2 regions of the Jeotgalibacillus malaysiensis genome follow, and region 2 is predicted to be linked to the other one. Evidence: riboswitches for the same ligand, from Rfam matches in the RefSeq annotation. Region 2 holds a riboswitch; the other holds the start of a gene.
What was found. A riboswitch is a leader RNA that binds a small molecule or an ion and turns the genes downstream of it on or off. The one in region 2 is predicted to bind S-adenosylmethionine.
Positions count from the first base shown of each region.

Region 1 (4,192 bases), 1.4 Mb from region 2:
TTCGATTTAATTTTCTCTGCTGCCTCCTGTATAGTGCCGTGATGCCTGCTGATATCGTGATGATTCATGGCATATAACAGGGTCAGGTAGCTGTTCGGATCAAATCGTTTCGTGATTTTTTCACCCTGATATTTCAAGTAGGACTCCACCTGATAAAATGGCTGCTCCTCCTCTACATCTTTTTCCTCTCTGTTGAATCTGCCTGTAAACAGGTAAGGACTTCTGTAAGTAACAAGGCCAACCATTCTGGCAACCTCAAATCCTTTTACATCTGACGGTTTTTCATACTGACCGTTATTCCAGGATGGGTCGTTTTCAATGGCATGGATGCCAATCCGGTTAAAGGCAATCCCGTAATCGCTTAACGATGGAGTCGCTGCAAGCAGTACGGCTTTATCCATAAAATCCGGATAGCTGATGCACCATTCAAGCGTCTGCATACCGCCGAGTGATCCGCCGATGACACCGTGGAGCTTCGTAATACCAAGCTTCAGACAGGCCTGATATTGTGCGTTCACCATATCTTTTACAGTGATAAATGGAAAATCAGTGCGGTACTTTTCACCGTATGGATTAAGCGAGTCAGGACCGGTAGAACCGCTGCAACCACCAAGCACGTTAAATGTGATCACCTGAAATTTTGTTAAATCAATATAAGCATGTTCACCGGCAAATCCACGCCACCAGCCAGGTTCCTGTGCTGTTCCAACCGATTGGTGCGTTCCGGTCAGTGCGTGACAGATCAGGATCACGGGTAACGACGGATCTCCTGACCGCTCGTAGCGGAGAGAGACATCATCAATCACTTTTCCGGATTCAAGTATCAAAGAACCGATATCGACTGTTCCTTCACGATGCATGACCTTCTCAGTTAATGTCTCTCCCATCCTGATTCCTCCCTTACAAATGCGCGGGTACTGCCGCTTTTTCAATCGCCTGATTCAAATCGTTAATCAGATCTTCTATTGACTCAATTCCCACTGATAATCTGATTTGCTCTTCTTTTACACCTGATGCTTCAAGGTCTTCTCCTGACAGCTGTGCGTGTGTGGTTGAAGCAGGATGAATAATTAATGACTTTGCATCACCGACGTTCGCTACGTGTGACCAGAGCTGCGTATGGTCAATCACTTTTCTGCCTGCCTCACGTCCGCCCTTAATGCCAAATACGATAATCGAACCTGCACCCTTCGGCAGATACTTTTTCGCAGCCGCATATGATGAGTGGCTTTCAAGACCCGGATACTCTACCCAGTCAACTGAAGGGTGCTGATCAAGATACTCAGCGACCTTCAAGGCGTTCTCCACATGACGCTCCACTCTCAGATGCAGCGTCTCAAGTCCCTGCAGTAAATAAAATGCATTTTGAGGACTGAGGCATGCACCTGTATCACGCAGCAGGTTCACGCGCAGCTTTGCGATAAATGCTGCAGCTTCAAGGTCTACAAAGCGTAATCCGTTATAGCTTGGGTCCGGCGTAGTAAAATCCGGGAAGCGTCCGTTATCGTAATTGAATGTGCCAGCATCTACAACGACACCGCCAATCGTTGTGCCGTGGCCGCCAATCCATTTTGTAGCTGAATGGACAACAATGTCTGCGCCGTGTTCAATCGGCTTATTCAGATATGGCGTTGCAAATGTACTGTCTACAATCAGTGGCACACCTTCTTCATGTGCGACTTTCGCTACGCCTTCAGTATCAAGCACATGCAGACTTGGATTTCCAATCACTTCTGCAAATACAGCCTTCGTTTTCGGTCCAATTGCTTTCCTGAAGTTTTCAGGGTCAGTGCCATCTACGAATTTCACGTTCACACCGTACCTTGGAAGCGTTTGTGCGAAAAGGTTGTACGTGCCCCCGTAAAGGTTTGCGGCTGCGACAATTTCATCTCCTGCGCCTGCCAGGTTCAGCACTGCATACGTGATTGCTGCCATGCCTGATGCTGTTGCGACTGCACCAACCCCGCCTTCTAAAAGCGCAATCCGGTTTTCAAAAGCAGCAACCGTTGGATTCCCGATTCGCGTATATATATTTCCTTCTTCAGCAAGTGAAAATAAATTCTGCGCATGCTCCGCGCTGTCAAATGTATAAGATGTTGTCTGATAGATCGGAATCGCTCTTGAGTTCGTTGTCGGATCTGATTCTGTTGCACCGTGAAGTAATAGTGTCTCAATATTGTATTGCGGCTGATTGTTTGTCATGAGTAAATCTCTCCTTTAATGGGTTGATGGATGTTTGCAGTGAAGTATTAACTGAATGAAGGTGAAAGGGGAAAATAAAAAACCCCCTTCATAAGAAGAGGGTTATATATCCTCCTCTTATCTTTCAGACCTTTTCAGATCTGTAGGAATTAGCACCTTTCCGTATCAGGATTTGATACGTTGGTTGCCGGGCATCGCAGGGCCTAGTCCCTCCGCCACTCTGGATAAGAGTTATAAAGTTGTAAGTACATGTTGTGTTTTGCTCTTGTTGAGGATTATAAAGAGTCTGAAAAAAGAAGTCAACCTTTTTCTGAATATTAATTTTATTGGGCGGTGAATTCAACTACATTTGCCTCAGGCGCATACTCGATTTCAATATGTGCAGGTACACGCAGATGGATTACATGTATTCCATATGCAAAGCTGAAACCTGAAGCAAGATCTGCACGCTCTCCTTTTAAGAACTGTTGAGCGGGCGCGGGCGGATTAAACTGGTTAAACTTTAAACGGTCACTCCCCACCGGTGTTTCCACATTCAAGGTATCATAAGCAATTTTCACTTCTGCTCTATTAATGGCATCTGTAATATCAAAACCATTTAATACAACAGGTGTTTCATACATATCGATCAGAACTTCACCATCAACTTCTTCATCTTTGGTAACGGCAAATAGCGTATCTCCATAGGATGAGCCATACATCGGTGCCGGTATATTCAGCCGGTCTCCTGAAAAGTCATACTGTTTTTGTTCCACCAGGAATTCCGGATCGATCTCGTCAAAACGGTTTTGCTGAGCAGGGTCATACAGGTCGACATAGTAGTTGAGCGATTCCTCTTCAGGCACTGCTTTACCTACACCTTCCGCCGGCTCAGGCAAAATATAATAGGCTGCCATTGCTAGAAGCAGAACGCCTGCATAGATAAAATACAGCATGCGGGTACGCAGCAGACGGCTCAGGGATTTTCTTGGTTTTTTCGGCTTGAGCTGCTCTCTTCTTTTAAAAAAGAGCGTTAAAATGATCAGCATGAGCGCAATTGGAACTATCTGAACAAGAAACGTCATGCCTCTCTCACCTCTCTTTTATTAATCAGAAATATAGCTAGACTGTATAGAATAAGCGCAGTTGCAATTGCCTTTACCAGAAAGATCAGCAAGGAGCTTTCCTGAACGTAGAAGCTAAAGAGCCATTCATTGAGTACATACGTTTGTAAAAATACTGGAAAGAACAAAACTGCAGGGATCAGCACGAAAAACAACTTGCTGATTTTTAATAACGTCCCAAATAAAGAGCCAATTGCAACAGCCATTAAGTAATACCCAAACATTCCTGCGCCTGTAATGAAAAGCTCTCCAGGTGATCCGATTGTCGATAGTCCCGGGAAGTATTGCGCAGGACGTACCAGAGACATAATCATGTAAATCAGGTACCCGCTCATCACAGTAAAAATTGTGGCGATCAGTGTCACTGCAGTGAAGAAAATAGCATTTGAAATCTGTGTGATCAAACGGGTTGTGACAAAAGAAAAATCCTCATATAAATAATTTTTTGAAGTAATCATTGCAGGTGTGACAAGCAGCCAGAACACTGTAAATACAAATACAACGTTTGTAGAGTAAGTCGTTACTTCAAGTGAAAACATATCATCAGACGTGCTCCCCCCCCCCTGTCCCGAGTGCAGAGAAAACAATTGCAATGACCTGCAGAAGGACCAGACTGCGCAACAGATCTGTATAGGAATACCACTTATAGATCACCTGCTGACGAATCACATCACCCGTGCTGACTGTTGCTAAAGACATCATCAATCCCCCCTATATTTCTTCTCGTCAGGTACACACACAAATCACTTGCAGATACCGGTGTAAACCTGAGATCACGTGCAGCTGCCTTCTCAGCGGCTGTAAAATGATTTTTCACAATGACTGTTGAGAATCCGCCTTTTTCTTCAAGACGCGCAATAATCTCCTGCTGCTCTGACCAGTTCCTC
Region 1 is NZ_CP085252.1:610,759-614,950, reverse strand. It holds gene LG330_RS03535 (homoserine O-acetyltransferase) at 1-887, opposite strand, end outside; gene LG330_RS03530 (O-acetylhomoserine aminocarboxypropyltransferase/cysteine synthase family protein) at 901-2,202, opposite strand; SAM riboswitch class I at 2,317-2,433, opposite strand; gene LG330_RS03525 (hypothetical protein) at 2,526-3,266, opposite strand; gene LG330_RS03520 (hypothetical protein) at 3,263-3,844, opposite strand; gene LG330_RS03515 (hypothetical protein) at 3,849-4,004, opposite strand; gene LG330_RS03510 (ATP-binding cassette domain-containing protein) at 3,976-4,192, opposite strand, start outside.
Region 1: it holds a riboswitch for S-adenosylmethionine, as region 2 does, so the genes downstream of both, LG330_RS03530 (O-acetylhomoserine aminocarboxypropyltransferase/cysteine synthase family protein) here and sfnG (dimethylsulfone monooxygenase SfnG) in region 2, are expected to answer to the same signal.

Region 2 (4,192 bases):
GAAAAAGCCTTTGGAACGGACAATTTCCTCAGGAAGCTCACTCAGGAATTGATAAAATCTTGCCGGGTGAAAAGGATGCTGCCTTTTATAAAGGAAAGATGTAATCCCGTACTCTTCTGTTTCCGGGATATGCTCTTCATTCAACTCTTTGATCCACCCCGCACCCTGGCTGGCTTTCTCAAAATCAAAAGCTTTCGTATTTAAAATGTCCAGCGGGTCTACCTGACCGTATGAAGCTGTCAGGATCTTTGCTTCGGGGTTTAATGTCTTCAGCAGAACCCTGATCGCATCCGCTTCCTCAGAAGAAACAAGATCGATTTTATTTAAAATAATGACATCAGCAAATTCAACCTGATCAATCAGGAGGTCAGACACGTCACGCTCATCCTGCTCATCATCTGTCTGTTTACGGTCAAGAAGCGTTTCGCCGCTCTCAAGATCATTTGCAAATCTGAGTGCATCCACAACAGTCACCATTGTATCGAGCCGTGTTAACTTACTTAAATCAATTCCGGTTTCTTCATCCTCGTACACAAATGTCTGCGCAACAGGGATCGGTTCAGAAATTCCTGTTGATTCAATCACGATATAGTCAATTTCGCCAATCTCAGCCAGCCGCTTTACTTCAATCATCAAATCCTCACGCAAAGTACAGCAAATACAGCCGTTCTGCATCTCAACCAGCGTCTCATCCGTTTGCGAAAAATAACCCTTCTTCAACTGACCGCCATCAATATTCACTTCACTCATATCATTCACAATCACAGCCGCTCTCAAATCCTGCTTACTATGTAAAATATGATTCAACAAAGTCGTCTTACCCGCACCTAAATAACCACTCAAAACCGTAACTGGTATCGTCATCATTATAACCCTCTCTTAAAACGTAATTATTACGATTTAAAGAATAGCGGATTTTTGGGGTGATGTAAAGGGTTAATAGGGGGGGTATACAGTGGGGACGGAGTTAAGTGATCCACTTTTAAAATCATTCTAAAAGTGAAACAGTCAACTCCGTCCCCGCTGTGCCGTTTTATTTTCATGCTTCATGTATAATGGAAACATTATCCGGTTACTGAAAGGAGCCAGAACGATGTCAAATCATAGAGGACTTTCAACTGCATGGCAGATGCTTGGCTGGCTGCTTTTGGCGCAGGTGGCTGTTGCGCTTGTGGGGCGTTCGCTTGCACCGCTTGGCCCGTTGATTGCTGAGGATCTTACACTTTCAAAAGCGCAGGTAGGATTGCTGCCTTCATTTTTATTTTTGGGACAGATGCTGGTCAGTATTCCGGCGGGGATGCTGACTGATAAGATCGGAACGCGACGATTGCTGTTGATCGTGTGTCTGGTGCTCGGTACAGCTTTTCTGCTTGGATCTTTTGCGTCAGGCCTTTACATATTACTATTTTTTATCATGCTCGGCGGGATGGGGTATGGCGCTATGCATCCCGTGACGAATCGCGGCATTCTTTACTGGTTCCCGGCTAAAAGAGGGACAGCGATGGGGATCAAGCAGATGGGTGTCACATTCGGTTCAGCCCTTGCAGCAATTGCACTTTTACCACTTGCAGTGGCATTTGGCTGGCGTGTGGCAATGGCAGTTGCGTGTGTTGTAGTGATGCTGAGCGGCATCATTGCGTTTCGCTTTTACAAAGAACAGCTCGCTGAAAAAACTGCCCGTGAGCCTGCGGTAAAAGGGAGTATGCTTGGTATTATTACGTATAAACCCCTGCTTTTAATCAGCTTAGTAGCACTAATTCTAAACGGTTCGCAAATGAGTGTGAATACATATCTATTATTTTTCGTTACGGATGAACTGTTTTTTAGTCTGGCACTGGCAGGAGCGATGCTTGTATTATCTGAAGCAAGCGGTTCGTTTGGCAGAATTATTTGGGGGTCAATCAGCGATACCTTATTTGGCGGAAGAAGATTTCCAGTGCTCATGATTATTATTGTGACAGCACTGACCGGAGCGCTCGGCATGGCGTTTTTAACTGAGGGAATTCCGGTCCCGCTGCTAGTTGTAATCGTAGTCGTTCTGGGGTTTGCCGTATCAGGATTTAACGGACTGTGGATGAATATCGCAACAGAACTGACACCCAGACAGCAGGCAGGGGCGGCAAGTGGAGTCAGCCTCACAATCGGCTCAGCAGGCGTCATTATTTTGCCACCGCTCTTTGGCCTGACGATTGATATGAGTGGAAACTTTCAGACTGCATGGCTATTGATGGCTGGGCTGTTGGGTGTGGCCGGGGTGCTGGCTTTTGTTTTGAGGAAGATGAAGGGGTTTTAGGGTGATACAGGGGGACGGAGGTTCTTGTATCATTTATGCAAAATTATCCTTTTTGATACAGCAACCTCCGTCCCCCCTGTATCACATAAATTATTTCAAAAATAGTTTGACAATTCCAATTCCGACCTTTAAGATAGGCTTTATAACTGAATAGCTTTACTTCTTATCAAGAGAGGCGGAGGGACTGACCCGATGAAGCCTCGGCAACCGGCGATGCGCGGTGCTAATTTCAGAGGATTGTTTCCGAAGATAAGAGGTGGCTGTGGCCGGAAAAGCTCGCTTCCTTTTGTTTTTGGATAAAAGGAGGCGGGTTTTATTTTGGTGAAAATAAAAAGAAGAGGTGCGGCAACACCTCTTCCGATGATGAGTTAAGACACCGGGTTGCGCCGAATATCTCTGTTCATCTATTTAATCGTATCACTGACAGGGATGTTCGTCTATTTACTTTATTAAAAGGAGACGATGAACATGACGAATTTGAAGTTTGCATATTGGGTACCGAATGTCAGTGGGGGACTTGTTGTATCAAAGCTGCCTCAGCATACGGATTGGAGCTTTGACGCGAATAAAAGATATGTTCAGATTGCTGAAGATGCAGGGTATGATTATGCCCTTTTACAGACGAGATTTTTTGCAAGATATGGGGCTGAAAATCAGCTTGAGGCGATTACGCTTGGGTCAGCGCTTGCTGCAGTAACAAAAAAAATTAATCTGATTGCAGCTGTTCATCCGGGTCTTTGGCATCCAGCCGTGTATGCGAAAATGCTCGCCACACTTGATCAGATCAGCAACGGCCGTGCAGCTGTGAATATTGTGAGCGGCTGGTTCAAGCAGGAGTTTATCGGGTACGGTGAGCACTGGCTTGATCATGATGAACGCTACAGAAGATCTGAAGAGTTTGCCCGGGTGTTGAGGGAGCTCTGGACAAAAGAAACAACAACTTTTAAAGGTGATTTTTATCGGATCAATGAAGCACCTTTTAAACCGAAGCCGGTGCAGGGTGGGGACCTTCCAATTTTTCAGGGAGGTAATTCACAGGCTGCAAAGGAAATGGCGGCGCGAGTCTCTGATGTTTATTTTATGAACGGGAATACACTGGAAGGTTTTAAAAAGCAGATAGATGAGGTGCGTGCGCTTGCTGTAAAAGAAGGAAGAACAGTGAAGTTTGCTGCAAATGGTTTTGCAATCGTGCGCGATACTGAGGAAGAAGCAGTCGATCTGCTCAGACAAATCGTTTCGCACGCAGATAAAGAGGCGGTTGAAGGGTTCAGGGAAGCAGTGAAGGACGCGGGTCAGGCTTCTAAGGAGAAGGATGGCATGTGGGCAAATTCCACCTTTGAAGATCTCGTGCAGTATAATGACGGCTTTAAAACCGGTCTGATCGGGACAGCTGAACAGGTGGCTGACAGAATCATTGAGCTGAAAAAGCTCGGCGTGGATATCGTACTGACAGGCCATTTCCATTACGAAACGGACCTTGAACGCTTCGGTAAAGAAGTCATTCCACTCGTAAAAGAGAAAGAACTGGCGTTAAAAGAAAGCGGGGTACTGGCATGAAGGTTCTAGCATTATCAGGCAGTCTGTCGGGCTCGAAAACTTATACGGTCATAAAAGAAGCTGCAGCCCTGCTCAGTGAGTTTGATTCTGTAGAAGTTGAAGCGCTAAACCTTGCAGATCTCAAGGTTGAATTTTGCGACGGGCGTGATCCATTGACCTATGAAGGGGATACAGACCTGATCATCAGAAAGATTGTTGAAGCAGATGCATTTGTCATTGGAACGCCAATTTACAGAGGATCGCTGACAGGTGCACTGAAAAATGTTTTTGACCTGATCCCAAATGATGCCCTGCGCGGAAAAGTGATCGGCTTTGTCGCAACAGGAGGCACCTACCACCATT
Region 2 is NZ_CP085252.1:2,760,110-2,764,301, reverse strand. It holds gene LG330_RS14585 (GTP-binding protein) at 1-864, opposite strand, end outside; gene LG330_RS14580 (MFS transporter) at 1,094-2,293, shown strand; SAM riboswitch class I at 2,454-2,549, shown strand; gene sfnG (dimethylsulfone monooxygenase SfnG) at 2,762-3,850, shown strand; gene LG330_RS14570 (NADPH-dependent FMN reductase) at 3,847-4,192, shown strand, end outside.